3 regions of the Pseudomonas sp. Hz4 genome follow, and region 3 is predicted to be linked to each of the others. Evidence: predicted binding sites of a transcription regulator. Region 3 holds the regulator's gene; each other region holds the start of a gene.
The links. Region 3 encodes FliA, which starts transcription of late flagellar genes. Its sites were predicted from a motif close to CTAAAGTTTNNNNNNNNNNNGCCGNTAA; they were not measured.

Region 1: a site for FliA is predicted at 4,197-4,224, ahead of ACYZTR_RS27495 (methyl-accepting chemotaxis protein). Genes of this name have one in related genera too.
Region 2: a site for FliA is predicted at 6,232-6,259, ahead of ACYZTR_RS01650 (methyl-accepting chemotaxis protein). Genes of this name have one in related genera too.

What each region holds. Positions count from the first base shown of each region.
Region 1 is NZ_CM142719.1:5,940,222-5,947,146, reverse strand. It holds gene ACYZTR_RS27510 (putative bifunctional diguanylate cyclase/phosphodiesterase) at 1-1,543, shown strand, start outside; gene ACYZTR_RS27505 (NorM family multidrug efflux MATE transporter) at 1,652-3,049, opposite strand; gene ACYZTR_RS27500 (LysR substrate-binding domain-containing protein) at 3,226-4,146, shown strand; gene ACYZTR_RS27495 (methyl-accepting chemotaxis protein) at 4,329-6,305, shown strand; partial or broken gene ACYZTR_RS27490 (YifB family Mg chelatase-like AAA ATPase) at 6,417-6,925, opposite strand, start outside.
Region 2 is NZ_CM142719.1:354,041-366,679, forward strand. It holds rRNA gene ACYZTR_RS01610 (16S ribosomal RNA) at 1-736, shown strand, start outside; tRNA gene ACYZTR_RS01615 (tRNA-Ile) at 898-974, shown strand; tRNA gene ACYZTR_RS01620 (tRNA-Ala) at 1,005-1,080, shown strand; rRNA gene ACYZTR_RS01625 (23S ribosomal RNA) at 1,331-4,222, shown strand; rRNA gene rrf (5S ribosomal RNA) at 4,391-4,506, shown strand; rRNA gene rrf (5S ribosomal RNA) at 4,613-4,728, shown strand; partial or broken gene ACYZTR_RS01640 (TonB-dependent receptor plug domain-containing protein) at 4,875-5,158, opposite strand; gene ACYZTR_RS01645 (FecR family protein) at 5,352-5,801, opposite strand; gene ACYZTR_RS01650 (methyl-accepting chemotaxis protein) at 6,376-8,256, shown strand; gene ACYZTR_RS01655 (SRPBCC family protein) at 8,315-8,782, opposite strand; gene ACYZTR_RS01660 (non-ribosomal peptide synthetase) at 8,814-12,227, opposite strand; gene ACYZTR_RS01665 (diiron oxygenase) at 12,241-12,639, opposite strand, start outside.
Region 3 is NZ_CM142719.1:4,427,224-4,439,862, reverse strand. It holds gene flhA (flagellar biosynthesis protein FlhA) at 1-1,610, shown strand, start outside; gene flhF (flagellar biosynthesis protein FlhF) at 1,622-2,950, shown strand; gene fleN (flagellar synthesis regulator FleN) at 3,067-3,897, shown strand; gene fliA (RNA polymerase sigma factor FliA) at 3,894-4,634, shown strand; gene ACYZTR_RS20215 (chemotaxis response regulator CheY) at 4,802-5,173, shown strand; gene ACYZTR_RS20210 (protein phosphatase CheZ) at 5,196-5,984, shown strand; gene ACYZTR_RS20205 (chemotaxis protein CheA) at 6,015-8,258, shown strand; gene ACYZTR_RS20200 (protein-glutamate methylesterase/protein-glutamine glutaminase) at 8,308-9,438, shown strand; gene ACYZTR_RS20195 (flagellar motor protein) at 9,438-10,178, shown strand; gene motD (flagellar motor protein MotD) at 10,194-11,084, shown strand; gene ACYZTR_RS20185 (ParA family protein) at 11,128-11,916, shown strand; gene ACYZTR_RS20180 (CheW domain-containing protein) at 11,918-12,639, shown strand, end outside.

The DNA of each region.
Region 1 (6,925 bases), 1.5 Mb from region 3:
GGTCAGCAGTCTGTTCGATGACAACCGCAGCGCGGTGTTATTGACGATCCCGGCTCTCCAGCCGGCACCCGGCCGTTGCAACCTGCCGACGGTGCTGCTGCTCGAACACGAGCCGCTGGCGCCGCCCGACGGTGTGAGCGACTGGCTGGTGCGTAATCTGCTGGATCCCGGCATGTTGCGCCGCTGCCTGCGTCATGTGCGTGAACGCGGCGTGCTGGAAAACACTTTGCAGCGCCTGGCCGAGCAGGACCCGTTGACCGGTATCGCTAATCGTCAGGGTTTCCAGACCTTGCTGGCGGCACGCCTGGCGGAAAACGAAGGCCGCGGCCTGGCCCTGGGGCACCTTGACCTCGACAACTTTCGACACGCCAACGACGCCCTCGGCCACCAAGCCGGTGACCGGCTGATTCTGCAAGTGGTCGCGCGGCTGAAAAGCCAGCTTGAGGCCGGCGATCAACTGGCGCGGCTGGGCAGCGATGAATTTGCCCTGCTGATCGACACCCGCCGCGCGCCTCAGCGCGCCGAATGGATGGCCGAACGCATTACCGAAGCGCTGGCCGAGCCTTACTGGGTCGACGGCGAAAGCCTGTTGATCGGCTCCAGCCTCGGTATTGCCCACGCCCGGGCCCAGGCTGGCGCCGACCCGCTGATGTGGCACGCGCACATCGCCATGCAACAAGCCAAAAGCACTCAGGGCTGCACCTATCACATCTTCAACGAACGCATCAATCGCAATGCGCGCAGCATAGCCGACCTCGAAAGCGAGCTGCGCCGGGCCTTGCGCCGCGATGAGCTGGAGTTGCATTACCAGCCACGGCTGAACCTTGAGGACGGCCAGATCGTCGGCCTCGAAGCCTTGGTGCGCTGGCGTCATGGCGAACGCGGCTTGCTGCCCCCCAGCGAATTCGTGCCGCTGGCCGAGCAAAGCGGCTTGATCGTGCCGCTGGGTTACTGGGTGATTTCCCGCGCCTTGCGCGACATGCAGGCGTTGCGCGAACGGGGTTTGCCGGCGTTGCACATGGCGATCAACCTGTCATTCCGGCAGTTTCAGGACAGCCAGTTGCTGTCGACGCTGAGTCGGTTGATTGCCGAGCGTGGCGTCGAGGCGCAATGGCTGGAATTCGAATTGACCGAAACCGCGGTAATGCGTCGCAGCGATCTGGTCAAGCAAACCATGGACGCCCTGGGGCGTTTGGGCGTGCGCTTCTCGCTGGACGATTTCGGCACCGGGTTCTCTTCGTTTGTGCACCTCAACAGCCTGCCGATTGCCTTGTTGAAGGTCGATAAGAGCTTTGTCGGCGGCATGGAAGAGCGGGAAGAGAATCGCAAGCTGGTCCACGCGATGATCAATCTGGCGCACAACCTCAACCTTGAAGTGGTCGCCGAGGGTGTGGAAACGCCGGAGCAGCTGAAACTTTTGCGCGGGTTTGGTTGCGATCAGGTGCAGGGATATCTGATCAGCAAGCCATTGCCGCTGGCGGAGCTGGTTGAGTATTTGACCTTTGGCAGCAGTCAGCAGCCTGCACAGGAAGTCGTGAACTAACCACGGACAAATGTGGGAGCGAGCTTGCTCGCGATAGCGGTGTGTCAGTCGACATCAATGTTAACTGACACAACCTCATCGCGAGCAAGCTCGCTCCCACAGCGGATCTCAGTCAGCCTGAGCCATCTGGAAACCTGTCTGAGACGACGGCTCCTGCCTGATCATCCGCTTCATCTTCCACTCAAACGCCCACGTCAAGCTCACCGCCGCGCACGCCAACCCCAGCGCCAATCCCCACCAGACGCCCGTTGGCCCCCAATCCAAATGGAAGGCCATCCACCAGGCGGCTGGCGCGCCAATCAGCCAATAGCACCCTAAACCCACCAGAAACGTGGTCTTGGCATCCTTGAGCCCGCGAATGCAGCCCATGGCGATGGTTTGCGTGCCGTCGAACAGCTCGAACCACGCCGCTACCGCCAACAGACTCACGGCCAAATTGATGACTTCGCGAAACGCCGGGTCATTGTGGTCCAGGAACAACCCGATCAACTGATTCGGCAGCAGCCAGAAGACCATGGCGAAGCCCAGCATCGCCGCCGCGCCAAAGGCAATCCCGACCCGTCCGGCCAGCCGTGCATCCAGCAGTTGCCCGGCGCCGTAGTGCTGACCGATACGCATGGTGATCGCATAGGAAATGCCCGCCGGAACCATGAACGCCACCGAGACGATTTGCAGGGCGATCTGGTGTGCGCCCAGTTGCGTACTGCCCATAGTGCCCATGCACAGCGCCGCAAAGGCAAACAGCCCGACTTCCACTGCATAGGTGCCGCCGATGGGCAGGCCCAGGCGCCACAGTTCCTTAAGGTACTGACGGTTGGGCCGCGACAGGCCCTGACGCAAGGGGTAAGCGTCGTAGGCCGGATGCCGACGGATGTGCAGCGCGAGTGCCACGGCCATCAGGTTGGCGACGATCGCGGTGACCAGGCCAATCCCCACCAGGCCCATTTTTGGCAAGCCGAACATCCCGGTAATGAACGCGTAGTTGAGGACGAAGTTGGCCACGGTGCCGCCCAGACTGATCACCATCACCGGCGTCGCCCGGCCGATGGCGCTGGTGAAACCGCGCAGGGCCATGAAACTCAAGTAGCCGGGCAGGGCGAACGGCAGGATCAGCAGGAACTGTCCTGCCGCATGGACGTTGGTTTCGGTCTGGCCAAACATCAGCAATACCGGTTTCAGGTTCCACAGCAGCAGCCCGGCCACCAGCGCCATCAGCCATGCGAGCCAAAGCCCGGCTTGAGTCAGCCGCGCAGCGCCGACGATGTCGCCCGCGCCCTGACGGATCGCCACCAAGGTGCCGACCGCCGCGATGACGCCGATGCAGAAAATTGACACGAACGAGTAAGTCGCCGCGCCCAGGCCACCCCCGGCCAACGCTTCGGGACTCAGGCGCGCCATCATCAAGGTGTCGGTGAGGACCATCAGCATGTGCGCCAACTGCGAGGCAATCAACGGCCCCGCCAGCCGCAGGATGGCCCAGAGTTCGGTACGTGCTGGATGCTGCATGGTCATCACGCTCCGCGCTTAAAGAGAAAAGGAAAGCCAAAGTGGACAGGAACGCGTCGATTCTCGGCGCTCTACCGGGTTTGCACAAAGGGATAAAAAGGATGGGTGGCATGATTCAAACTCATGCTGGAGAGTTTCTGCTAGGGTGACCGAATCGCGCTATAGGAGCTTTCCGAATGTCTCGTCGTCTTCCTCCCTTGTATGCCCTGCGCGCATTCGAAGCGGCGGCGCGGCACAGCTCGTTTACCCGTGCGGCCGAAGAATTATCGATCACGCAAAGTGCGGTCAGCCGACATATTCGTACGCTCGAAGACCATTTTGCCTGTCGGCTGTTTCACCGCAGCGGGCGCAATCTGCAATTGACCGAATCGGCGCGGCTGATCCTGCCGGGCATTCGTGAAGGCTTCACCGCGCTGGAGCGGGCCTGCAATACCTTGCGCGCCGAGGATGACATCCTGCGCATGAAAGCGCCGTCGACCCTGACCATGCGTTGGCTGCTGGCAAGGCTCAGCCGCTTTCGGCACCTGCAACCAGGCAATGAGGTGCAATTGACCAGCGCCTGGATGGATGTCGACTCGGTGGACTTCAACCATGAACCGTTCGACTGTGCCGTCATCCTCAGCAACGGGCATTTTCAGCCGGACTGGGAGGCGAGTTTTCTGTTTCCGGAAGAGCTGATTCCAGTCGGCGCGCCGAATCTTCTGCAGGATCAACCGTGGAATGTCGCGCGGCTGGCCAATGCCGAACTGCTGCACCCAACGCCGGATCGTCGCGACTGGCGCAGCTGGCTGGAACGCATGGGGCTGGCGGACCAGGTATCACTCAAGGGCGGGCAGGTGTTCGACACGCTGGAGCTGGGCATGATCGCCGCCGCTCGAGGTTATGGCGTATCCATGGGCGATCTGCTGATGGTCGCGGAGGATGTGGCTCAGGGACGTCTGAGTTTGCCGTGGCCGACTGCCGTCGCCAGCGGTGAGAATTATTACCTCGTCTGGCCGAAAACACGCCCCGGAGGTGAACGTTTGCGCAGGCTCAGCGATTTCCTCCAATACGAAGTTCGCGCCATGGCATTACCGGACGTCGAACACTTGAGCTGAATCGATAGAGCCGCCGCAATGGCGGCTTTCAGCCATATCCCGGTTAATTACTCAAGTATTCAGGTATGCCGCCGAAAATCTGCAGGTGGAACCTTCGTGCAGGTTCGACGTAATTCCCATTAGAAATTTTGCTGAGTGTGCGTCGTGATCAGGATGATCCGGTCACTCGGCCAGGAGCTGTCATGTCTCAACCTCGTGCCCGGATCGCCTCACAGCTTGGTCTTGCGCTTGCCGTGATACTGGCGATTGTCATCACTGGCAGTACCGTGTTCGCCCTGCGTTCGCTGGACACCGCCAACCTTGCCACCCGCGAAGAGCACCTGGCCAGTGAAGCCCGGTTGCTGGCCGATCAGTTGAGCACCTTTCACGGCACGTTGCGGGAAAGTACCCAGCGCCTGGCCGGTTTGTTCGAGAAGCGCTTCAGCGCGGGTCTGAGCGTGCATCCGGACGAACCGGTGACCGTGGCGGGCACCCAGACCCCGGGCCTGCACCTGGGCAGCGAGGTATTGAACAACAACTTCGAGGAAGTGGACGAGTTCAAGCAAATGACGGCGGGCGTTGCGACGGTGTTTGTGCGCAGCGGCGAAGACTTTATTCGGGTCAGCACCTCACTTAGCAAACAGGACGGCAACCGGGCCATCGGCACGCTGCTCGATCACGCGAACCCGGCCTATGCCCGCTTGATGGCGGGGCAGAGCTATGTCGGTCGTGCCTTGCTGTTCGAACGCTCCTACATGACTCAGTACACCCCCGTACGCGACAGCAGCGGTAAGGTGATTGCCGTCCTGTTCGTAGGATTCGACTACACCGACGCGCAGAACGCGCAGTTCGCCAACCTCAAGCGCTTCCGTATCGGCCAGACCGGTTCCCTGGCGCTGCTGGATGAACAGAGCAAATGGCTGGTGCCGATTGCGGGAGTGCAAGCGCTGGATCAGGCGACGCCGAGCATCATTCGCTTGGCGAAGACGTCGGGCAAGGGCGAGTTCTGGAGCGATAAGTCCGAAGATTTCTACAGCATTGCCGTACCGTTTGAAGGCGGCCCATGGTCGGTCGTGGCGAGCATGCCGAAAACCGAAATCCGTGCGGTGACCTGGAGCGTCGGTATTCAATTGGCGATTGGCAGTCTGCTGGCAATGTTGATCGCTGTGGGCTCGGCAGTCTGGCTGTTGCGCAGCAAGCTCGCGCCGCTGGGTGATTTGGTGCGTCAGGCTGAAGCCTTGGGTGCCGGTGATTTGAGCGTGCGGCTGAACGTGTCGAGCAACGACGAGATCGGTCAGCTGGCCCGCGCTTTCAACCAGATGAGTCAAGCCTTGTCGACCATGGTCGAGCACATCCGCAAGGCTTCGCAAGAGGTCAACAGCCGTGCCCAGGCCTTGTCCGGTCTGTCCGGCGGTGCCTATGAAGGGATGGAGCAGCAGTCGGGCGAAATCACCAGCATGGCTGGTGCCGTGGAAGAATTCAGCGCCACGTCCCTGAACATTGCCGACAACATGGGCAGCACCCAGCGTCTGGCTCAGGAAAACGCACAGCAAACCCAGATCGGTCGTACGTCGATGGACGAAGCGTCCTCGTCTCTGGAGCAAATCGCCGGCGCGCTTCAGAGCACGGCGACGGTGATCAATACTTTGGGTCAGCGCTCCCAGGAAATCGGTGGCATTGTCGGTGTGATTACCTCGATTGCCGATCAAACCAACCTGCTGGCGCTCAACGCCGCCATCGAAGCCGCTCGTGCCGGCGAGCAGGGTCGTGGTTTTGCAGTGGTGGCCGATGAAGTTCGCAACCTGGCTTCACGCACTCGCGAAGCGACTGACGAAATTTCCGGCATGATCCAAAGCATTCAGCAGGAAACCGGCAACGCCATCAGCACCATGGAACAGGGCAACGTGTTGATGCAGGAAGGCCTGTCGCGCAACGCCAACGTCGCCAGTGCCCTGGCACGTATCGACGAGCAAAGCCGTTCTGCCGGGCAGCAATTCGCGGCGATTACCACGGCGACGCAGGAGCAGAGCAGCACCGCGACATTGCTCAGCAGCAATCTGCAGAGCATTGCGCTGGCCAACAGCGAGCAGCGTGAAGTGGTATCGAATCTGGCCGTCACGGCTAAAGAGCTGGAAAGCCTGGCTGCGGAGTTGCGAGCGGAGGTCGACCGGTTTCGTTGAGGCATCTTCGAAGCCGCCTTCGCGGGCAAGCCACGCTCCCACAGAGATTGGTTGACCACCATTCTTGAGGCGGCGATCCTGCTCGCGAAGGGGGGCGACTCGTTTACTCACTTACTGAGTCGATGGTCGATACTGCAACGCTTCGGCGAGGTGTTCCCGGGTAATGGCATCGACTTGCTCAAGGTCGGCCAGCGTCCGCGCTACCTTCAGCAGCCGATGCGCCGACCTCAGCGACAGTGTCAGTCGCTCACACGCAGTTTCCAGCCAGGTTTCGTCGGCGGTGGATAACTTGCAGTGCCGGCGCAGTCCCGGCAGATCAAGGAAGGCATTTGCGCAGCCTTGGCGCTTGTGTTGGCGCTCCCTGGCGTCGGCGACCAGCAGCGCGGCGGTTGCCGTGTCATCTCCGGGTTTGAGCGCAGGATTCAACGCCGTGGCTTCCCGGGCGACGGTCAGGTGCAGGTCGATGCGATCCAACAGCGGCCCCGACAATTTGTTGCGATAACGCTGGACCATGTCCGGTGTACAACTGCATTTGCCACTGGGTTCGCCAAGATACCCACAGGGGCACGGATTCATGGCTGCAACCAACTGGAATCGCGCCGGAAACCGCACACGATCCT
Region 2 (12,639 bases), 1.9 Mb from region 3:
CGCCGTAAACGATGTCAACTAGCCGTTGGGAGCCTTGAGCTCTTAGTGGCGCAGCTAACGCATTAAGTTGACCGCCTGGGGAGTACGGCCGCAAGGTTAAAACTCAAATGAATTGACGGGGGCCCGCACAAGCGGTGGAGCATGTGGTTTAATTCGAAGCAACGCGAAGAACCTTACCAGGCCTTGACATCCAATGAATCTGCTAGAGATAGCGGAGTGCCTTCGGGAACATTGAGACAGGTGCTGCATGGCTGTCGTCAGCTCGTGTCGTGAGATGTTGGGTTAAGTCCCGTAACGAGCGCAACCCTTGTCCTTAGTTACCAGCACGTCATGGTGGGCACTCTAAGGAGACTGCCGGTGACAAACCGGAGGAAGGTGGGGATGACGTCAAGTCATCATGGCCCTTACGGCCTGGGCTACACACGTGCTACAATGGTCGGTACAGAGGGTTGCCAAGCCGCGAGGTGGAGCTAATCCCAGAAAACCGATCGTAGTCCGGATCGCAGTCTGCAACTCGACTGCGTGAAGTCGGAATCGCTAGTAATCGCGAATCAGAATGTCGCGGTGAATACGTTCCCGGGCCTTGTACACACCGCCCGTCACACCATGGGAGTGGGTTGCACCAGAAGTAGCTAGTCTAACCTTCGGGAGGACGGTTACCACGGTGTGATTCATGACTGGGGTGAAGTCGTAACAAGGTAGCCGTAGGGGAACCTGCGGCTGGATCACCTCCTTAATCGACGACATCAGCTGCTCCATAAGTTCCCACACGAATTGCTTGATTCATTGAAGAAGACGATAAGAAGCAGCCCTAAGGGGTTGTAGCTTGGTTGGTTAGAGCGCACCCGATGCTCGGTGGTAGAGAGCGGGGTGAGGTCGGCCTTATAGCTCGAAATTGGGTCTGTAGCTCAGTTGGTTAGAGCGCACCCCTGATAAGGGTGAGGTCGGCAGTTCGAATCTGCCCAGACCCACCAATTTTGTGTGGGAAACGCCTGTAGAAATACGGGGCCATAGCTCAGCTGGGAGAGCGCCTGCCTTGCACGCAGGAGGTCAACGGTTCGATCCCGTTTGGCTCCACCACTAACTGCTTCTGTTGTTGAAAGCTTAGAAATGAGCATTCCATCGTGACGATGGTGAATGTTGATTTCTAGTCTTTGGCTAGATCGTTCTTTAAAAATTTGGGTATGTGATAGAAAGATAGACTGGGCAACACTTTCACTGGTGTTGTTACAGGCTAAGGTAAAATTTGTGAGTTGCTCTTAATGAGTAAGAATGCGAATTTTCGGCGAATGTCGTCTTCACAGTATAACCAGATTGCTTGGGGTTATATGGTCAAGTGAAGAAGCGCATACGGTGGATGCCTTGGCAGTCAGAGGCGATGAAAGACGTGGTAGCCTGCGAAAAGCTTCGGGGAGTCGGCAAACAGACTTTGATCCGGAGATGTCTGAATGGGGGAACCCAGCCATCATAAGATGGTTATCTTAAGCTGAATACATAGGCTTAAGAGGCGAACCAGGGGAACTGAAACATCTAAGTACCCTGAGGAAAAGAAATCAACCGAGATTCCCTTAGTAGTGGCGAGCGAACGGGGACTAGCCCTTAAGTGGCTTTGAGATTAGCGGAACGTTCTGGAAAGTACGGCCATAGTGGGTGATAGCCCTGTACGCGAAAATCTCTTAGTCATGAAATCGAGTAGGACGGAGCACGAGAAACTTTGTCTGAATATGGGGGGACCATCCTCCAAGGCTAAATACTACTGACTGACCGATAGTGAACTAGTACCGTGAGGGAAAGGCGAAAAGAACCCCGGAGAGGGGAGTGAAATAGATCCTGAAACCGTATGCGTACAAGCAGTGGGAGCCCACTTTGTTGGGTGACTGCGTACCTTTTGTATAATGGGTCAGCGACTTATTTTCAGTGGCGAGCTTAACCGAATAGGGGAGGCGTAGCGAAAGCGAGTCTTAATAGGGCGTCTAGTCGCTGGGAATAGACCCGAAACCGGGCGATCTATCCATGGGCAGGTTGAAGGTTGGGTAACACTAACTGGAGGACCGAACCGACTACCGTTGAAAAGTTAGCGGATGACCTGTGGATCGGAGTGAAAGGCTAATCAAGCTCGGAGATAGCTGGTTCTCCTCGAAAGCTATTTAGGTAGCGCCTCATGTATCACTGTAGGGGGTAGAGCACTGTTTCGGCTAGGGGGTCATCCCGACTTACCAAACCGATGCAAACTCCGAATACCTACAAGTGCCGAGCATGGGAGACACACGGCGGGTGCTAACGTCCGTCGTGAAAAGGGAAACAACCCAGACCGTCAGCTAAGGTCCCAAAGTTATGGTTAAGTGGGAAACGATGTGGGAAGGCTTAGACAGCTAGGAGGTTGGCTTAGAAGCAGCCACCCTTTAAAGAAAGCGTAATAGCTCACTAGTCGAGTCGGCCTGCGCGGAAGATGTAACGGGGCTCAAACCATACACCGAAGCTACGGGTATCACTTAGGTGATGCGGTAGAGGAGCGTTCTGTAAGCCTGTGAAGGTGAGTTGAGAAGCTTGCTGGAGGTATCAGAAGTGCGAATGCTGACATGAGTAACGACAATGGGTGTGAAAAACACCCACGCCGAAAGACCAAGGTTTCCTGCGCAACGTTAATCGACGCAGGGTTAGTCGGTCCCTAAGGCGAGGCTGAAAAGCGTAGTCGATGGAAAACAGGTTAATATTCCTGTACTTCTGGTTATTGCGATGGAGGGACGGAGAAGGCTAGGCCAGCTTGGCGTTGGTTGTCCAAGTTTAAGGTGGTAGGCTGAGATCTTAGGTAAATCCGGGATCTTAAGGCCGAGAGCTGATGACGAGTTACCCTTTGGGTGACGAAGTGGTTGATGCCATGCTTCCAAGAAAAGCTTCTAAGCTTCAGGTAACCAGGAACCGTACCCCAAACCGACACAGGTGGTTGGGTAGAGAATACCAAGGCGCTTGAGAGAACTCGGGTGAAGGAACTAGGCAAAATGGCACCGTAACTTCGGGAGAAGGTGCGCCGGTGAGGGTGAAGCATTTACTGCGTAAGCCCATGCCGGTCGAAGATACCAGGCCGCTGCGACTGTTTATTAAAAACACAGCACTCTGCAAACACGAAAGTGGACGTATAGGGTGTGACGCCTGCCCGGTGCCGGAAGGTTAATTGATGGGGTTAGCTAACGCGAAGCTCTTGATCGAAGCCCCGGTAAACGGCGGCCGTAACTATAACGGTCCTAAGGTAGCGAAATTCCTTGTCGGGTAAGTTCCGACCTGCACGAATGGCGTAACGATGGCGGCGCTGTCTCCACCCGAGACTCAGTGAAATTGAAATCGCTGTGAAGATGCAGTGTATCCGCGGCTAGACGGAAAGACCCCGTGAACCTTTACTATAGCTTTGCACTGGACTTTGAATTTGCTTGTGTAGGATAGGTGGGAGGCTTTGAAGCGTGGACGCCAGTTCGCGTGGAGCCAACCTTGAAATACCACCCTGGCAACTTTGAGGTTCTAACTCAGGTCCGTTATCCGGATCGAGGACAGTGTATGGTGGGTAGTTTGACTGGGGCGGTCTCCTCCTAAAGAGTAACGGAGGAGTACGAAGGTGCGCTCAGACCGGTCGGAAATCGGTCGTAGAGTATAAAGGCAAAAGCGCGCTTGACTGCGAGACAGACACGTCGAGCAGGTACGAAAGTAGGTCTTAGTGATCCGGTGGTTCTGTATGGAAGGGCCATCGCTCAACGGATAAAAGGTACTCCGGGGATAACAGGCTGATACCGCCCAAGAGTTCATATCGACGGCGGTGTTTGGCACCTCGATGTCGGCTCATCACATCCTGGGGCTGAAGCCGGTCCCAAGGGTATGGCTGTTCGCCATTTAAAGTGGTACGCGAGCTGGGTTTAGAACGTCGTGAGACAGTTCGGTCCCTATCTGCCGTGGACGTTTGAGATTTGAGAGGGGCTGCTCCTAGTACGAGAGGACCGGAGTGGACGAACCTCTGGTGTTCCGGTTGTCACGCCAGTGGCATTGCCGGGTAGCTATGTTCGGAATAGATAACCGCTGAAAGCATCTAAGCGGGAAACTAGCCTCAAGATGAGATCTCACTGGGACCTTGAGTCCCCTGAAGGGCCGTCGAAGACTACGACGTTGATAGGTTGGGTGTGTAAGCGCTGTGAGGCGTTGAGCTAACCAATACTAATTGCCCGTGAGGCTTGACCATATAACACCCAAGCAATTTGCAGGCTTCGAGCTGAAAAGCGAAAGAGCACCAGATTGCGGTGTGTGAAGACGACACAGTCGAAAATTCGCAATGCAACACACAAATCTATCACTTACCCATTCGCTGGAGCGTGAACCTGCAAAGGCCCACGACCTGGCTACCGAATTTCTTGACGACCATAGAGCATTGGAACCACCTGATCCCATCCCGAACTCAGCAGTGAAACGATGCATCGCCGATGGTAGTGTGGGGTTTCCCCATGTGAGAGTAGGTCATCGTCAAGATTAAATTCCGAAACCCCTATCTGCGTATGCAGGTAGGGGTTTTGTTTTAGTATAAGTCACCAATTTTGCTGGCACGTTACGCTGTAACGGGCTGGTCACAGAATTTCTTGACGACCATAGAGCATTGGAACCACCTGATCCCATCCCGAACTCAGCAGTGAAACGATGCATCGCCGATGGTAGTGTGGGGTTTCCCCATGTGAGAGTAGGTCATCGTCAAGATTGAATTCCTAAACCCCTTTCTGCTAACGCAGACAGGGGTTTTGTCATTATGGGCTCGCTAAACGCTCAGTGACGCCATTGCCAAACCAGTGGAATGTTCCCGCAGAGACGCCAAAGCCAGCCCCTGGAATCAGGTGCTGGCTAGTGGTGCTATAGGTGCCGCTGTCACCCATCGACTTCAAGCCGTCCAGATACCGAACCGGCGTTGAAGCCGCGTAACGCCACATAGTCATAGCGGTGGATTGCGCCATACGGGCCGGTCAGCACGCCGGGGGGTGTAACGCATGGCCTGGGACACCGTTTGCGAACCTTGATTGTCCATTTGCTCATGGGTCACCGCAGACGCACTTCGCGGGGTTTCCAGCAGCGCGGCACTGATCTTGGTGGCGATCTGGCTATGCGTCGCGTTGTAGCCATCCATGCTGCCCAGGGTCGGCAACACGCTGACACTCAGCGCAGTAGAAAACAGCGCAGCGCGTACGGCTGAATCGGCGATGAAATGAAGAGGGTTCTTTCTGATGGCGCGCGCAGTCATTGTAGGTTTTCGTAGGAAGTCGCTGAGGTCAGAATTGAAGTGCTTACTGACTTAGCCGGACTTGCCCGGAAAACCCACCAAAAATAATTCAGGCCTGTCGCTCCAGTGTCACCCACCAACGAGTGCGATAACGCAGTTGCACCGGCAGGGTTTGCGGCAGGATGGCCAGCAATGTGTCGGTGTTCTCCAGACGGAAAACACCGGACAGCCGCAAATCGTCAGCCCAGGCACCGACATCCATGTCCAGAGGCGGCGCCAAACTCGCCTGGTGGTGATCGATCAGATAGCTCTGCCCCGCCTGCACCTGGGTCAGTATGCCATCGGCGGCAAGCGGCGAATGGATGACGACCCAACCAGCGGTAACACTGGGTCGCGTGCCGTCGTTCTCCTGACGCAGGATGAAACGTGCCCCAACGCCTTCATACACACCGTGACGACTGTGCACCCGCAGCGGTCGGTCAAACGAAGATCCTTCGTCGATCCCACCGCACGTCACGATGATCTCGCCGCGAGTCAGATTGATCGGCCGCTGCTGCATTGGCGGTGTTGAGTTCCAGTCGTATGCCGTCGACGTAGCCTGGAATTAGCCGAGTTGTTACGCAGGCGCAGCAGTCAATGGATGGCTTGTTTGACCACCTGCTGATGCAGCTCACCGCTCCGACTCAACGACGAGTTATCCACAGACATCACGTTTCATACCGCAGCACGTAGCAGTGAGAAAGCGCGTCGGCCACGTATTCAGTCAACCGTGATGGCTTCGATAAAGCGCCTGTACTGCAAACTCAGGTGAGAACATGAACGCGAAAGCCCGAACGTCACAAATGATAATTTGTCGGATTGTCATCAAGGGTTGGCTAATTTGCAACTGCCGTACGAGTAACCGTTCTTACAAAAAAGGCTGATCAGGCGCTCTGGCACGCCGTTTTGGCGGGTATCTGACAGGAATGCCGATCATTTCCTACAAGCGCCTAAGATTTTTCCGGTTTGTGCCGACAGACTGATGAGACATGCGTGCACCAACGTAGAGCGGCCCCAGAGCACTGCCTGCGCTGTTACATGGAATGCTGCAACCCTGAACGCATCCCCACTTTTTGCATAAGAAGTCGCATGAAATGAATCTCAAATTCAGTCATAAAATCCTGCTGGCCGCTTCCGGCGTTGTGGTGCTGGCCTTTGCGTTGTTCACTTTGTACAACGACTATCTGCAGCGAAATACCATCCGTCAAAACCTTGAATCGAGCGTCCAGCAGGCCGGTGACCTGACCGCTAGCAGCGTGCAGAACTGGATGAGCGGTCGCGTGCTGGTGTTGGAAAACCTCGCGCAGAACGTTGCACATCAAGGCGCCAATGCCGACCTCCGGGCGCTGGTCGATCAACCGGCCCTCACCTCGAACTTCCAGTTCACCTACGTGGGCCAGGCCAACGGCGTGTTCACTCAGCGCCCGGACGCGAAGATGCCTGACGGTTACGATCCGCGTCAGCGTCCCTGGTACAAACAAGCGGTGGCTGCCGACAAAACCATGCTGACTCCGCCTTACATGGCTGCCGTCGGTGGCCTGGTGGTGACCATCGCCCTGCCGGTGAAAAAGAACGGCGAGTTGCTCGGCGTGGTCGGTGGTGACCTGAGTCTGGAAACACTGGTGAAGATCATCAACTCGGTGGACTTCGGTGGCATCGGCCACGCGTTCCTGGTCAGCGCCGACGGTCAGGTGATCGTCAGTCCGGACAAAGACCAGGTGATGAAAAACCTGAAGGACATCTACCCGAACGCCGGCGTGCGCATCGAGAAGGGCAATCAGGAAGTCAGCCTGAACAAGCAGGACCGTATCCTTTCGTTTACTCCGGTCAGTGGTCTGCCCAATGCCGAGTGGTACATCGGTCTGTCAATCGACAAGGACAAGGCCTACGCGCCACTCAGCCAATTCCGCACTTCTGCGCTGATCGCTATGTTCGTCGCCGTGACGGCCATTGCGGTGCTGTTGAGCCTGCTGATCAACGTGCTGATGCGTCCGCTGATCACCATGGGCCGTGCGATGCAGGACATCGCTCAGGGCGAAGGCGACCTGACCCGTCGCCTGGCCGTGGAAAGCAAAGACGAGTTCGGTGCGCTAGGCGGTTCGTTCAACCAGTTCGTGGAGCGAATTCACGCGTCGATTTCCGAAGTGTCGTCGGCAACCCGTCAGGTTCACGACCTGTCGCAACGGGTGATGGCCTCGTCCAACGCCTCGATCGTCGGCTCCGACGAGCAAAGCGCCCGCACCAACAGCGTCGCCGCGGCGATTAATCAATTGGGCGCCGCCACTCAGGAAATCGCCCGCAACGCCGCCGATGCTTCCCAGCACGCCAGCGGTGCGAGCGAGCAGGCCGATGACGGTCGTCAGGTGGTGGAGAAAACCATTCTGGCGATGACCGAGTTGTCGCAGAAAATCAGCCTGTCCTGCACTCAGATCGAAACCCTGAACGCCAGCACCGACAACATCGGGCACATTCTGGATGTGATCAAAGGCATCTCCCAACAGACCAACTTGCTCGCGCTCAACGCGGCCATCGAAGCGGCCCGTGCCGGTGAAGCCGGTCGTGGTTTTGCGGTGGTAGCGGACGAGGTGCGTAACCTCGCTCACCGTACCCAGGAATCGGCGGAGGAGATCCACAAGATGATCACCTCGCTGCAGATCGGCTCTCGCGAAGCAGTGACAACCATGAACGCCAGTCAGGCCTCCAGCGAGCAGAGCGTTGAAGTGGCGAATCAGGCCGGTTTGCGTCTGGTCAGCGTGACCCAGCGCATCGGCGAAATCGACGGTATGAACCAGTCGGTGGCCGCGGCGACCGAAGAGCAGACGGCGGTCGTGGAAACCCTCAACGTCGACGTTAACCAGATCAACCTGCTGAACCAGCAGAGCGTGGCCAACCTCAATGAAACGTTGAAGGATTGTGATGCGTTGTCGTTGCAGGCGAACCGGTTGAAGCAGTTGGTTGATAGCTTCAAAATCTGATCAAACGATGTAAAAAAGAGCCCGCTGTGGAATGATCCGCAGCGGGCTTTCTTATGCCTTACGCAAACAGTTTCAGCACATTGTTCATCGCGTCATCGGCAAAGCCCTGGACGAAATCCTTGAACCCCGGCAACGCCTCTGCACCGCCCTGTGCGGGTTCGGCGATGATGGTCCAGGTCGCCCGCGACTTACCCGCATCCAGCGGTTCAACACTCATTGCCGCCCACAAATTGGCCACGCCCAAGGTGTTGTAAATCGTGGTCCACGTCATGTTCAGCGCTTTGTCATCCCGCGAGTTGAGCTGCTCGACCACCAGGTTGCCGTCCTTGAAGAATTTCTTGCGCAGGGACGACACGCCTTCGCCGGTCATTTCGATGTGCGACAGCGCCGGAATGAATTGATCGAAGCCGGCAAAGTTACCGACCACTGCCCAGACTTTCTCGGCGTCGGCCGGCACTTCCACCGAGGACACCACGTGGCAGCCTTGAGGATTTTTGATCAGGGTATCGGGTTGCAGAGTGCTCATGGTCTTGCTCCATTCTTGGGGTTGGGTTGAATCAGATGAAGTTGATTTCTTTGAGGTAGTCGCAGCCGCGACGCAGCAGCGCCGGGGACTTTTCCGGGTAGTGCGCGCCCATCTGCCGGACGCCGGCCTGGGCGTTGTCGTGGCCGATCATCGAGATGTCGCCGATGTCTTCCTCGAAACCGTTGAGGTAGAAACCGAGCACGCCGAACAACGCGTTGTCGCTGTCGACCCGGCCCAATTGCTGCTGCCAGTCGGCGACGCTGACCATGGAAAACTCCCGACCGGCCTCACGAAATGACGCGACGTAGCAGTCCCAGCTCAGAGGCTCGGGGTTGTGCAGGTTGAACACCGCCTTTTCGGGTGAATAACGGCTGGCATGGAAGGCGATGAAGCGGGCCAGAAAGTCGACCGGCATCAGGTCGAAATTCAGCGTGAACTCCGGCACCTGGCCGAGCTGGATCGAGCCTTTGAGCATCAGCATCAAGCGATTCTTGTGAGGCTGGCAGACACCCGTGAGGCTGTTGAAACTGATGTTGCCGGGGCGATAAAGATTGACCCGTACGCCACGCTCGCGAGCGCGTTCGAGGATCCGCTCACCGACCCATTTGGACAGGTTGTAGCCGTTCTTGATGTAGATCGGCGGGGTCTGCGCGGCGGGCAATTCCAGCACCCGGCCATCGGCGGCAATCGTGCTGGAGGCCGAGAGCGTGGAGACGAAATTGAAGATCTTTTTGCTGCGCCCTTCACACAACCGAAGGCACTCGAAAATCGGCTCGACGTTATCCCGCGCCAGCGACTCGTAATCGAGTACGTGATTGACGTTGGCGGCGTTGTGCACCAACGCGCCGAATTGCCGATCCAGTCGCTCGTAAATATCCGCTTCGAGCCCCAATAACGGACGAGTAATGTCCGCCGCGTAAACCCGCACTCGGCTCAGGTCCAGGTGGTCCAGGCGGTTTTCTCGCAACGCATGGGCAAAACGCTCGGCCGCCGATTGCCCACCGCCATCGCGTACCAGGCAGGCGACTTCGCTGGCGCCCCAGGCCAGCAATGCTTCGACGATGTGCACGCCGACAAAGCTGTTGGCGCCGGTAACGATCACCTTGTGCACATCACCCATGCGATTGACTGGCAACGGCTGGATATCCAGTTCGCGGAAGGCATCGGCCATGGCCTGCTCGCTCAGCACTTCTTCGGTGCCGGAGCCACGCACCAAGGTCGCCAACTTGACAATGGTCGGCAATTCGATGAAGCGGTTGATCGAGATGCTGCGACCGAACGCTTCCCGCAAACGCAAAAGCATGCGCGAGAGCAGGATCGAGTGGCCGCCCAGGTTGAAGAAACTTTCGTCGGTAGAAATATCGCTGGCCGGCAGCTCCAGCAGCTCAGCCCAGATCTCCAACAACAGCGCCTCATCGGCACTGGCGGGCAAGCGCCGCAAAGTGTTTTCGGAGACATTCACGGGCATCGCCAGCAACGCCTTGCGGTCGACTTTGCCGTTGCTGGCGAACGGCATGCTCGCCAGTTCAGTCCAGGCGGTGGGCTGCATGTAATCCGGCAGAAACTGCATCGAGTGGGCTTTCAACGCATCGCGAGCGGTGCCGGGTTGATCCTCCTGAGGCTGGGCGAGGAAGGCCAGAATCCGTCGATGGCTGTCGATGACCACCGCCACCTGGCGGTACAGCTGACTGTCGCGCAAGCAGCGTTCGATCTCTTCCGGCTCGACCCGAAAGCCGCGAATCTTCACCTGATTGTCGCGCCGCCCGCAGAGCTCGATGCCGTCGCTGGTCCACTTCGCCATGTCGCCGGAGCGGTAGGCGCGCAGGCTCCGGTCATTCGGCAGGCTCAGGTTCAGATAACGTTCGGCGGTCTGCTGCGGATTGTTCAGGTAACCCAGGCACACGCCTGGCCCGACGATGTACAGCTCACCGACCGTCTGTTCGGCCACCGGTTGAAAGTCCTCATCGAGAATCAGCACCTGACTGTTGGCGATTGGCGCGCCGAGGGTGCGGTTGTTGTCGCCGGGGCGCAGTTGCCGCGCGGTAATCAACACCGTCGCTTCGGTAGGGCCGTAGAGGTTGTAGAGGTTGCCTTGGCGGGTAAGCTGCTCGATGACATAGGGTTCGCAGACATCGCCGCCAGTCATCACGTGATCGAGGCATTGCAATTGATCCAGCGGCAGGATGCTCAACAACGCCGGCGGCAAAAAGGCGTGGCTCAGATGCTGATGGCGGATCAGTTCGACCAGTTGCAACGGATCGCGACGTTGATCGTCGCCGGGCACGATCAGTTCGGCGCCCTGGAGCAGGGTCGGGAAAATATCGATCAGCGACGAGTCGAAACTTAATGACGAAAATTGCAGCACCCGACTCTGCTCGGTCAGCTGCACGTAGTCGGCGTACCACGCGGTGAAATGGGTGAGGTTGGCCTGGCTGAGCAACACGCCTTTTGGATGTCCGGTGGTGCCCGAGGTATAGAGCGCCATGCACGGCGCGCCTAGATCGGGTCGTTGACGCATCAAGGGTTGATCGAGGTCCAGGTCATCGATGTCGATGCGGCTGATATCGAGTCCCGGCATTTGCGCAGCGAGCGGATGCTCACCGTCATGCAGCAGCAACACGGCCCCGGCGTTTTCCAGGATGTACTGCTGGCGTTGCAGGGGATGGCTCGGCTCCAGCGGCAAATACACCGCGCCGCTGCCGAGAATCGCCAGAATTCCCGCATACAGCGCGCTGCATTTTGGCAGGCAGATCCCGACCACCAACGGCCCTTGATGCCGAGCGAGCAACGGCAGCAATCGCTGCTGGATCGCACGGCTGTGGGCGTGCAAATGCCGATAGCTCAGGGACGTGCCGGCAATGTTCAGCGCGGGTCGTTCGGCACACTGGATCAAGCGCTGCTCAAGGCGTTCAATCAGCGGTATTTGGCTGAGCTTCAGCAGCGCGGGTGCAGCCGTGATATTGAGCCGATGGAAAAACGCGAGGCTCTCCAAATAAAGCAGGTTTTCCACGTGCTCGAAGTGAGCGGGAGCCGCAGAGTCGACCAGCAGAAAATAGTCGGCATCGCGAGAGTAACGGCTGACCAGCAGCGCCACGTGATTGACCAGTTCCTCCGCTGCCCGCAGGCGCAATGCCTGGCCGTTACCCGAAGGTTCGTCAGTGATCGACACGCGAGTGAACAGCGTCGAACCGTACGTGCACAGCAAGTCCAGCGGCGGCAGGCCAGAAACTCCAGGCTCACCGACACCCAGTTGCAGCGTCAGTCGCGGCGCATCGCCGTCTTGAACAGGCAGGCTGGCGTCGTCGATCAGCAAATCAGCGTTACCCAGCGGTTGCTTGTCGACGGCAGTCAGGCGTACCAGAGAATGACCGTGTTGTTCAAGTTCCAGCGCCAGGTCGGTCAGGGCCTGGCTTTGTCCAATGAGCAGAATGTCGAGACGTCTCATGATGTGCTCCTCGTTAAACCAGGTAATCGCTGAGGGCGTCTTGCACGCACGGCGAGTCGAGCAGCGAACTGCTGCGGAAAAACCGCACGATGTTGGCGACCAGCGGGTGATGGCGATTGATCGGGAAGGCCAGCCCCGATACTTCGCTCTTGAGTGCGTGGCGTGCGGCATCGCTGATCGTCAAGGAATCGATCAGCTGGAAGTCGAACGATTTCTGGATGTCGTTGGTCAGGTAATGGCCGATGAATATCGGCAGGATGTGCGCGATGCATCGACGGTCGTCTTCGCTCGCGGTGTGCCAGTAGATGCGCACCAGCCGCGCCCAGAACCCGGAGTGGCGACCTTCGTCGAGCAAGTGGTCGGCCATCAGGCCCTTGATTGACTGCTTGACCGTGTCGTCCTTGGCGAACGC
Region 3 (12,639 bases):
GCCTGATCGATCAGAACCAAGCCAAAATGCGCCGGATGGAAGTGTCCCAGGAAGCCGAGTTCTACGGTTCGATGGACGGTGCCAGCAAGTTCGTGCGTGGTGACGCCATTGCCGGCCTGCTGATTCTGTTCATTAACCTGATCGGCGGCATGGCCGTCGGTATCTTCCAGCACGGCATGAGCTTCGGCGACGCTGGCAAGGTTTACGCGCTATTGACCATCGGTGACGGTTTGGTGGCGCAATTGCCATCACTGTTGTTATCGACAGCGGCGGCGATCATGGTGACCCGTGCGTCCGGCTCGGAAGACATGGGCAAGCAGATCAGTCGCCAGATGTTCGCCTCGCCAAAAGCGTTGGCAGTGGCGGCGGGTATGATGGCGGTCATGGGCCTGGTGCCCGGCATGCCGCACTTCTCCTTTCTCAGCATGGCGGCCCTGGCGGCCGGCGGCGCGTACCTGTTCTGGAAAAAACAGAACGTGGTCAAGGTTCAAGCTCTGCAGGAGGTCAAGCGTCAACAGGAACAGCTGCCATCCCCGGCTCGCGCCCAGGAAACCAAGGAACTGGGCTGGGACGACGTGACCCCGATCGACATGATCGGCCTGGAAGTCGGGTACCGGCTGATTCCGCTGGTGGACCGCAACCAGGGTGGTCAGTTGCTGGCGCGAATCAAAGGCGTGCGCAAGAAGCTGTCGCAGGATCTGGGCTTCCTGATGCCGACTGTGCATATCCGTGACAACCTCGACCTGGCGCCGAGTGCCTATCGCCTGACCCTGATGGGGGTGATCCTGGCCGAAGCGGAGATTTACCCGGACCGCGAACTGGCGATCAACCCGGGGCAGGTCTACGGGACGCTCAACGGCATTACCGCCAAAGATCCGGCTTTCGGTCTGGAGGCAGTCTGGATCGAAATCAGCCAGCGTGCCCAGGCGCAATCCCTCGGTTACACCGTGGTCGATGCCAGTACGGTAGTGGCAACCCACTTGAACCAGATTTTGTACAAGCACTCGAGCGAGTTGATCGGTCACGAAGAAGTGCAGCAACTCATGCAATTGCTGGCCAAAAGCTCGCCAAAACTGGCTGAAGAGCTGGTACCAGGTGTGGTCTCTCTGTCGCAGCTACTGAAAGTTTTGCAGGCTTTGCTGGCCGAACAGGTGCCAGTACGGGACATTCGCAGCATTGCCGAGGCCATCGCCAACAATGCCGCCAAGAGTCAAGATACTGCCGCGCTGGTGGCTGCCGTGCGCGTCGGCGTATCCCGCGCTATCGTGCAAAGCATCGTAGGCACTGACTCCGAGCTACCAGTGATCACCCTGGAGCCAAGGTTGGAACAAATATTGCTCAATAGTCTTCAGAAGGCAGGACAAGGCTCGGAAGAGGGCGTTCTGCTGGAGCCAAGCATGGCTGAAAAACTGCAACGTTCGTTGATCGATGCGGCGCAGCGTCAGGAAATGCAAGGTCAGCCGGTGATTCTGCTGGTAGCCGGTCCGGTTCGCGCGATGCTGTCGCGATTCGGCCGATTGGCAGTCCCGGGTTTGCACGTGTTGGCGTATCAGGAAATTCCTGACAACAAGCAAGTGACCATCGTTGCGACAGTAGGGCCCAACGGCTGAGGTAGTGGTTTATGCAAGTTAAGCGTTTTTTCGCCGCCGATATGCGTCAGGCCATGAAGCTGGTTCGTGATGAGCTGGGCGCTGATGCTGCCATCATTGGCAACCGCCGGATCGCCGGTGGTGTCGAGTTGACGGCGGCACTGGATTACAAATTATCAGCGCTGGCCCCGCGCGTTCCGAACATGGAGCTCGAAGACGAGTTGCGCAAGACCCAGTCGCGGATCGTTACCGCCCAGGCCGAACTGAGCCTGCGAGGCGAAGGCGAGAGCGACAAGAGCACCAATCGCCAGTTGTTCGCCGGCCTGCCACTGACCGCCGCCGAGCCGCTGATCGAACCGACTTACGCCGAACCCCGTCGGCCTGCACCGGCCGCTGCGCCAGCCTCCGGTGGCGTTGACCCGCGTGCGTTCGACTCGATGCGTTTCGAACTCAACAGTTTGCGCGAACTGATGGAAGTGCAGCTCGGCTCCCTGGCCTGGAATCAGCTGCAAGGCAGCCGTCCGGCCCAGGCCAATCTGTGGCGTCGCCTGCAACGCATCGGCTTGTCCGGCCCGTTGTCGCGCGATTTACTGGCCCTGATTACTGATATTGAAGAACCTCGTCAGGCCTGGCGCATGTTGCTGGCGCACCTGGCGCGGATGATCGCCACACCGGAAATCGAGCCGCTGGAAGAGGGCGGTGTGATTGCCATGGTCGGCCCTGCCGGCATGGGCAAGACCACCACGCTGGCCAAGCTCGCCGCCCGCTACGTGCTCAAGTACGGCGCGCAGAATATCGCGTTGGTGAGCATGGACAGCTACCGTATTGGTGCTCAGGAGCAGCTCAAGACCCTTGGCCGGATCCTCAATGTGTCGGTGACTCACGTCGACCCGGGTCAGTCGCTGGTGCAGGCGCTGGAGCCCTTGCTGCGCAAACGCGTGGTGCTGATCGATACCGCGGGCCTCCAGGCCAGCGATCCGGCACTGCGCATGCAGCTCGAAAGCCTGGCCGGTCGTGGGATCAAATCGAAGAATTATCTGGTGTTGGCAACCACCAGCCAGAAACAGGTTCTAACGGCCGCTTATCACAGTTACAAACGCTGCGGCCTCGCTGGCTGCATCCTGACTAAACTGGATGAAACGGCAAGTCTGGGCGAGGTGTTGAGCCTGGCCATCAGTCATGAATTGCCGGTGGCCTACCTGACCGATGGCCCGCGGATTCCGGATGATTTGCATCTACCGCGTCGTCATCAGTTAGTCAGTCGCGCCGTCAGCGTGCAAATGCAAGAAGAACCCAGCGAAGAAGCCATGGCTGACATGTTCGCTGATATTTACCACAGCCCGACCAAGCAGGTCGGCTGAGGTATTAATGAACCGTTTTTGTACCTACATCGATGGTCTGCCATGCATTGTTCATTTTGTGAACGCGCAGCCAGTAATGTGGCCTCCGTCTAAGTAAGACAAGGTAAAGAAAATTCATGGGCAGCATGCATCCCGTACAGGTGATCGCGGTGACCGGCGGCAAAGGTGGCGTCGGGAAAACTAACGTGTCAGTGAACTTGTCCCTGGCTCTAGCTGAGCTCGGCCGGCGCGTCATGCTGCTGGACGCCGATCTGGGGCTGGCGAACGTTGACGTCCTGCTGGGACTGACACCCAAACGTACGTTGGCCGATGTGATCGAAGGCCGCTGTGAGCTGCGCGATGTTCTGTTGCAGGGCCCTGGCGGCATCCGCATCGTCCCGGCCGCGTCCGGCACTCAAAGCATGGTTCATCTGAGCCCGGCCCAACACGCCGGCCTGATCCAGGCGTTCAGCGATATCGGCGACAATCTCGACGTATTAGTGATCGACACCGCTGCGGGCATTGGTGACTCGGTAGTCAGTTTCGTTCGCGCAGCGCAAGAAGTCTTGCTGGTGGTCTGCGACGAACCGACCTCGATCACTGATGCCTACGCACTGATCAAACTGCTAAACCGCGATTACGGCATGAACCGCTTCCGCGTCCTGGCCAACATGGCTCAGAGCCCGCAGGAAGGTCGCAACCTGTTCGCCAAGTTGACCAAGGTCACAGATCGCTTCCTCGACGTCGCCTTACAATACGTCGGCGCGGTGCCTTACGACGAAAGCGTGCGCAAAGCTGTGCAGAAGCAGCGCGCCGTCTATGAAGCCTTCCCGCGTTCCAAGTGCTCCCTGGCGTTCAAGGCCATTGCACAGAAGGTCGATACCTGGCCGTTGCCTGCCAACCCGCGTGGGCACCTGGAGTTTTTCGTCGAGCGCCTCGTGCAACAAACGGCAGGACCGGTGCTATGACAGCCAGCGGCTACAACCTCTACAAGAAGTCGGCACGTGACGCGCAGTACGAGCTGATCGAGCGTTACGCGCCACTGGTTAAACGCATCGCTTACCACTTGCTGGCGCGTCTGCCGGCCAGTGTCCAGGTCGAAGACCTGATCCAGGCCGGGATGATTGGCCTGCTTGAAGTGTCGACCAAATACGACGCCAGCAAAGGCGCGAGTTTCGAGACGTACGCGGGCATACGAATCCGCGGCGCGATGCTCGATGAAGTACGCAAGGGGGACTGGGCGCCACGTTCGGTCCACCGCAATACCCGGATGGTCAGCGACGCCATTCGCTCGATTGAAGCTAAAACCGGTCGTGACGCTAAAGATCACGAGGTTGCGGCCGAACTCCAATTGAGTCTCGACGATTATTACGGGATTTTGAACGACACCCTGGGCAGCCGGTTATTCAGTTTCGACGATCTGTTGCAGGACGGCGAACACGAAGGGCTGCACGAGGATGGCGCCAGTGCTCATCTGGAGCCGTCGCGCGATCTGGAAGATGAACGCTTCCAGATGGCACTGGCGGACGCGATTGCCAATTTGCCGGAGCGTGAGCGACTGGTGTTGGCGCTGTACTACGACGAAGAGTTGAATCTCAAGGAAATCGGTGAAGTCCTGGGGGTCAGCGAATCGCGGGTCAGCCAGTTACACAGCCAGTGCGCGGCCCGTTTGCGGGGGCGTTTGGGGGAGTGGCGAGCGCGCTGAAGGCAGTGTGGGGACACTGCGAACGCGGCTGGTGGGGTGTTGAACCGCACGGGTCCCGATCTGTTGTGCTCCAGACAGTCATTGAGTGCTTTGCCGGATTGATTGAAATGGCGCGTCCAGGTGCTGGGCGCGTTTAAGACTGCTTGGAGGTCGAATTGAACAAGAACATGAAAATCCTCATCGTTGATGACTTCTCTACGATGCGGCGGATCATAAAAAACCTGTTGCGTGACCTTGGGTTCACCAACACGGTCGAGGCCGATGATGGCACCACTGCCATTCCGGTGCTCAACAGCGGGAGCATCGACTTTCTGGTAACGGACTGGAACATGCCTGGCATGACCGGTATCGATTTGCTGCGCCATGTGCGTGCCGATGAAAAGCTCAAGCATCTGCCGGTGCTGATGGTGACCGCTGAAGCCAAGCGCGAGCAGATCATCGAGGCAGCCCAGGCCGGTGTTAACGGCTATGTGGTCAAACCCTTTACGGCCCAGGCGTTGAAAGAAAAAATCGAAAAGATTTTCGAACGCATCGGTTGAGAAACTGCGCCACGGGGGAGCTATGGAGCATAACGAATCTTCACAGGGCGATTTCGAGTCGACCCTGAAAAAACACGCTGTCGAACTGGTCGAAAGTCTTGAAAAAGGCAGGTTCGGCGACGCCGTGCAACTGATCCATGAGCTCAACCAGACCCGTGACCGCGGCCTGTATCAAGAAGTGGGCAAGCTCACTCGCGAGCTGCATAGTGCGATCGTCAATTTCCAGATTGACCCGAACATGCCGCAAGCCGAGGAAGTGTCACAGATCACGGACGCCACCGAGCGTCTGGGCTATGTGGTCAAGCTGACCGAGGCCGCGGCCAACCGCACCATGGACCTGGTGGAAAACGCCACGCCGCTGGTCAACGGCCTGAGCCATGAAGCGCAGGCCTTGAGCACCGACTGGGGACGGTTCATGCGTCGCGAAGTCGGGGCTGAAGAGTTCCGCGAACTGGCCCGGCGAGTCGACGGTTTCCTGACACGCAGCAGCGAAGACAATCGCGTTGTGTCGAGCAACCTCAACGACATTCTGCTCGCTCAGGATTACCAGGACCTCACCGGTCAGGTGATCAAGCGTGTGACCCAATTGGTCACCGAAGTTGAAAGCAACCTGCTCAAGCTCGTGCTCATGGCCAGTCAGGTGGACCGCTTTGCGGGCATCGAACATGACCGTGAAGCGATGCTGGCTGAAAAAGATCCGCAAAAACATCTCTCTCAGGGTGAAGGTCCGCAGATTCATGCCGATAAAAGAGAAGACGTTGTGTCCGGTCAGGACGATGTGGACGATTTGCTATCCAGTCTTGGATTTTAGGTTTTTAGACCTGTAGGAGCACCCATACACATGAGCTTCGGCGCCGATGAAGAGATCCTTCAGGATTTCCTGGTTGAGGCCGGCGAGATTCTAGAGCAACTGTCCGAACAGCTGGTCGAGCTTGAAAGCCGACCCGATGATGCGGACTTGCTCAATGCAATTTTTCGCGGTTTTCACACTGTAAAAGGGGGCGCCGGCTTCCTCCAGCTCAATGAGTTGGTGGAGTGCTGTCACATCGCCGAGAACGTGTTCGACATCCTGCGCAAGGGTGAACGACGCGTCGACTCGGAACTGATGGACGTGGTTCTCGAAGCGCTGGATGCGGTGAACGGCATGTTCACCGAAGTCCGCGAACGCAGCCCGATCACGGCTGCCACGCCTGAATTGCTGGCAGCTCTGGCCCGTCTGGCCGAGCCGAAAACCGAAGAAGCCGCACCGGTTGCCGAAGGGGTCGAAACACCGGCTGCTGACAGTGAGTCGGGCGACATCACCGATAACGAATTCGAACAACTGCTGGACTCGTTGAACGCCGTCAAGGCGCAGGCCGAGGCCCCGGCGGCGGCTCCACTGCCAGCGAGTAATGCCGCTGCCAGCGACGAAATCACCGATGCCGAGTTCGAGTCGTTGCTCGATCAGTTGCACGGCAAAGGCCAGTTCGCCGTCGATGCGGTAGCCCCGGCGCCAGCCGCACCGGCTGCCCCGAAAGCGGCAGGCGACAGCTCCGATATCACCGACGACGAGTTCGAAGCACTGCTCGATCAGCTGCACGGCAAGGGCAACTTTGCCGTTGATGCGCTGGAATCGGCCATTGCTGCGGCTCCTGTCCCGGCCGCACCCACCGCCAAAGCGGCTGGCAGCGATCTGATTTCCGATCACGAGTTCGAATCGCTGCTCGACGAATTGCACGGCAAAGGCAAGTTCACTGAAGTCGGAAACGCGTCGGGCGCCAGCGCTTCGGTTGCAGCCCCGGTTGCCAAGGCTGTTGCACCGAAACCCGTCGCCAAAGCGCCCGAGCCTAAAGCCGAAGCGCCGAAGCCTGTTGCTGCTGCACCGGCTCCGGCTCGTGCCCCGGCCGCGCCACCGGCGGAAAAACCGGCCAGCGAAGCCGAGACCACCGTGCGGGTCGATACCGCGCGTCTCGACGAAATCATGAACATGGTTGGCGAGTTGGTGCTGGTGCGTAACCGCTTGGTCCGTCTGGGCCTCAACAGCGGCGACGAAGCCATGTCCAAGGCGGTGTCGAACCTCGACGTGGTCACGGCCGACCTGCAAACCGCGGTCATGAAGACCCGGATGCAACCAATCAAGAAGGTCTTCGGACGCTTCCCGCGTCTGGTTCGCGACCTGGCTCGCCAGCTCAAGAAAGAGATCAACCTGGAACTGGTCGGCGAAGAAACCGACCTCGACAAGAACCTCGTCGAGGCCCTGGCCGACCCGCTGGTCCACTTGGTGCGCAACTCGGTTGACCACGGTATCGAAGAGCCGGCCGAGCGCGAAGCGATGGGCAAGCCTCGCAGCGGCAAGGTGATCCTGTCCGCTGAACAGGAAGGCGACCATATCCTGCTGTCCATCTCTGATGACGGTAAGGGCATGGACGCCGATGTTTTGCGCGCTATCGCGGTGAAAAAAGGTTTGATGGACAAGGATGCAGCAGATCGCCTCAGCGAGTCCGACTGCTTCAACCTGATCTTCGCGCCGGGTTTCTCGACCAAGACCGAAATTTCCGATGTCTCCGGACGCGGCGTGGGCATGGACGTGGTGAAAACCAAGATCGCCCAGCTCAACGGCACCATCAATATTTACTCGACCAAGGGCAAAGGCTCGAAGATCGTCATCAAGGTGCCGTTGACCCTGGCGATCATGCCGACGCTGATGGTCATGCTCGGCAACCAGGCGTTTGCGTTCCCGCTGGTGAACGTCAACGAGATCTTCCACCTCGACCTGTCGCGCACCAACGTGGTGGACGGCCAGGAAGTGGTGATCGTGCGGGACAAGGCGCTGCCATTGTTCTACCTCAAACGCTGGCTGGTCGCCTCCGCCGCTCACGAAGAGCAGCGCGAGGGCCATGTGGTGATCCTTTCGGTGGGCACTCAGCGGATCGGCTTCGTCGTCGATCAATTGGTGGGCCAGGAAGAAGTGGTCATCAAGCCATTGGGCAAAATGCTCCAGGGAACCCCAGGCATGTCCGGCGCCACCATCACCGGTGACGGCCGCATTGCGCTGATTCTCGATGTACCGAGCATGCTCAAGCGTTACGCCGCACGGCGTATTTGATTCTGGTGGAGCGGGGCGACTGAGCCTCGCTCCGTCTAACGGAGTGTTTATGGCAGTCAAAGTCCTGGTGGTGGACGATTCGGGGTTTTTCCGCCGCCGCGTCTCGGAAATTCTTTCAGCGGATCCGAACATCCAGGTCGTCGGCACGGCGACCAACGGAAAAGAGGCGATTGATCAGGCGCTGGCCCTCAAGCCAGACGTGATCACCATGGACTACGAGATGCCGATGATGGATGGCATCACGGCGGTGCGGCACATCATGCAGCGCTGCCCGACCCCGGTGTTGATGTTTTCCTCGCTGACCCACGAAGGCGCTCGGGTCACTCTCGATGCGCTGGACGCCGGCGCGGTGGACTTCCTGCCGAAGAATTTCGAAGACATCTCCCGCAACCCGGAGAAGGTCAAGCAACTGCTGTGCGAGAAGATTCTCAGCATCTCGCGCAGTAACCGTCGTGCCAGCACTTACAGCGCTCCGGCACCCGTCGCCGCGCCAGCCCCGACGCCTGCGCCTTCGAGCGTCAGTAGCTACGGCAGCAGCGCGCCTGCGCGTCCGGCACCGGCGCCGATTCCGGCGCGTACGCACGCATCCGCCTCGTCGTCGCCAGCGCCGAAACGCAAGGCCTACAAGTTGGTCGCCATCGGCACGTCCACCGGTGGTCCGGTTGCCCTGCAGCGGGTTCTGACCCAATTGCCGGCCAACTTCCCCGCCCCCATCGTATTGATCCAGCACATGCCGGCCGCCTTCACCAAGGCCTTCGCCGAACGTCTGGACAAGCTCTGCCGCATCAGCGTCAAGGAAGCCGAGGATGGCGACATCCTGCGTCCGGGCCTGGCGCTGCTGGCACCGGGTGGCAAGCAAATGATGATCGACGGCCGTGGCGCGGTGAAAATCCTCCCGGGCGACGAGCGTTTGAACTACAAGCCGTGCGTGGACATCACCTTCGGTTCCGCGGCCAAGACCTACGGTGACAAAGTTCTGGCGGTCGTGTTGACCGGCATGGGCGCCGATGGTCGCGAAGGCGCGCGTCTGCTCAAGCAGGGCGGCAGCTCGATCTGGGCCCAGGATGAAGCCAGCTGCGTGATTTACGGCATGCCGATGGCCATCGTCAAAGCCGAACTCGCCGACGCGGTGTACGGCCTGGACGATATTGGCAAGCATCTGGTCGAGGCTTGTATCTGATGGATGTTTTAAGCCTTATCGGGATCATCCTGGCGTTTGTCGCCATCATTGGCGGCAACTACCTTGAAGGCGGTCACCTCGGCGCACTGGCCAACGGCCCGGCGGCGTTGATCGTGATCGGTGGGACCGTCGGTGCGGCGCTGTTGCAGGCGCCGATGAGCGCCTTCAAGCGCGCCATGCAGATTCTGGGATGGATCCTGTTCCCTCCGCGCGTGGACCTGGCCGGTGGCGTCGATCGCGTTGTGAACTGGAGCCTGATCGCACGCAAGGAAGGCCTGCTCGGTCTGGAAGGGGTGGCCGACGCCGAACCCGACAACTACTCGCGCAAAGGCCTGCAACTGCTGGTGGACGGCGCGGAGCCGGAAGCGATTCGCAGCATTTTGGAAGTGGATTTCTACACCCAGGAAAGCCGCGACATCGAAGCCGCCAAAGTCTTCGAAAGCATGGGCGGCTACGCGCCGACCATCGGCATCATCGGTGCGGTGATGGGCCTGATCCACGTGATGGGCAACCTGGCCGATCCATCTCAACTGGGCAGCGGCATTGCCGTGGCCTTCGTCGCGACCATCTATGGCGTGGCCAGTGCCAACCTGGTGCTGCTGCCGATTGCCGCCAAACTCAAGTCTGTCGCTTTGCGGCAGTCGCGTTATCGCGAAATGTTGTTGGAAGGCATTCTGTCGATCGCCGAAGGTGAAAACCCTCGCTCTATCGAGTTGAAGCTTCAGGGCTTCATGGATTGATGGGAGACATGGACCATGGCACGTCGTCGCCAACCTGAAGAACATGTAAACCATGAGCGTTGGCTGGTTTCGTACGCCGACTTCATCACGTTGCTGTTCGCTTTCTTCGTCGTGATGTATTCGATCTCTTCGATCAACGAAGGCAAGTACAAGGTCATCTCGGAAGCGTTGATTGGCGTGTTCACCGATTCGGATCGTGCGCTCAAGCCGATCCCGATTGGCGACGAGCGACCGAAGACCGTGACCCCGGCCAAGCCGCTGGTTAAAGACGCCGAGCAGGTCGACGCCGGCATTGCGGGTGCCAGCGATCCGCTCAAGAGCATCGCCGACGACATCAGCGCCGCGTTCGGCGACTTGATCAGCTCCAATCAGATGACCATTCGCGGCAATGAGCTGTGGGTCGAGATCGAACTCAATTCCAGCCTGTTGTTCGGCAGTGGCGACGCCATGCCCAGTGACATCGCGTTCAACATCATCGACAAGGTCGCAGCGATTCTGAAGCCGTTCGATAACCCGATTCACGTCGAAGGCTTCACTGACGATCAACCGATCCGCACCGCGCAGTACCCGACCAACTGGGAGCTGTCCTCGGCCCGTTCGGCGAGCATCGTGCGCATGCTGGCGATGCAGGGTGTGAACCCTGGTCGTCTGGCGTCGGTGGGTTACGGCGAGTTCCAGCCTGTGGCCAACAACGCGACTGCCGAGGGGCGGGCGCGCAACCGTCGGGTGGTGCTGGTGGTGTCACGAAATCTTGATGTACGCCGCAGTCTCACCGGTACCGGAACGGCCAATGCGCATCCGGATGCCGCGTTGAAGCGTGCTGGCACACAAACTGCACCGACCCCGGTCAAGTCGCCGGGACGAGAGAGCGCCGTCAATTCTCCGTCACCCGCATTAATACGTTGAGCTATTTCTCGGTCGACCATTTCGACCGGGAGGAACAATCCGAATGAGAGTCTGGGCAGTCGCCAATCAAAAGGGTGGTGTCGGTAAAACCACTTCCTCTATCGCTTTAGCCGGTTTACTGGCCGAGGCGGGCAAGCGCGTGGTCGTGGTCGATCTCGATCCTCACGGCTCCATGACCAGCTACTTCGGTTACGACCCCGACAGCCTGGAACACAGCAGCTACGACCTGTTCCTGAATAAGGGCAGCGTGCCGCAAGGTTTGCCCGGTCAATTGTTGTTGCCCACCAGCCACGAAAGTATTTCTCTGTTGCCATCGAGCACTGCACTCGCGACCCTCGAGCGCCAGTCGCCGGGTCAGAGTGGCTTGGGCCTGGTGATTGCCAAGAGTCTGGCGCAACTGTGGCAGGACTTCGATTACGCCGTGATCGACAGCCCGCCGTTGCTCGGTTTGCTGATGGTCAATGCCTTGGCGGCGAGCCAGCAATTGGTGATTCCGGTGCAGACCGAGCACTTGGCGGTCAAAGGCCTGGAGCGCATGGTCAACACCCTGGCGATGATCAACCGTTCACGCAAACAGGCGTTGCCCTTCAGCATCGTGCCGACCCTGTTCGACCGCCGCACGCAGGCTTCCCTCGGCACTCTGCGGGTGTTGCGCGACAAGTACCCGGAAGAAATCTGGCAGGGCTACATTCCAGTCGACACCCGCTTGCGTGACGCCAGCCGTGCCGGCGTGACGCCTTCGCAATTTGACGGCAAGAGCCGTGGTGTTCTCGCCTACCGCGCACTGCTCAAGCATTTGCTGGCAGCACAACTTGTCCCGCAGGTGGCGTGACATGAACCGCCCGGTAAAAATCACCTCGCGCCCGCAACTCGCGCTCCAGTCTTATCTGGACAGCTTGCTGATGGAGGCGACCGAAGAGTTGCCGCCACAAATCGAGGCGCTGCCCGAGGTTGTGGAGGTTGAAGCTGCGCTGGACGAATTCCAGGCGGCAGTGCTTGAAGAGCAGGCTCGTGATGCGCAGAAACCCGCCGCGGTCGCCGCGCTGAAGGTAGCGCCAGTGGTAGCACCCGTGGTGAAAGCAACTGTTGTGATCGAAGAAGCACCGGCACCGGTTCTGGCGCCGGTATCGACTATCGCACCGCTGCTGCAAGCCCTGGTGCCGCCGGTGGTCGAAGTCCACTTGCCGCCGAGCAACACGCCGCCACCGGTGGAAACCGATGGTCGTCCGTCATGGGCCTCCGAGCCATTCGAATGCCTGTTGTTCGATGTCGCCGGGTTGACCCTGGCGGTGCCGCTGGTGTGCCTGGGCTCGATTTACTCCTTGGCCGGCCACGAGCTGACGCCGCTGTTCGGTCAGCCGGAATGGTTCCTCGGAATTCTGCCAAGCCAGGCCGGCAACCTGAAAGTATTGGACACCGCGCGTTGGGTCATGCCTGACCGCTACCGCGACGATTTCCGTCAGGGCCTGCAGTACGTTATTTCGGTTCAGGGTTACGAGTGGGGGCTGGCGGTGCATCAAGTCAGCCGCTCATTGCGCCTGGACCCGAACGAAAT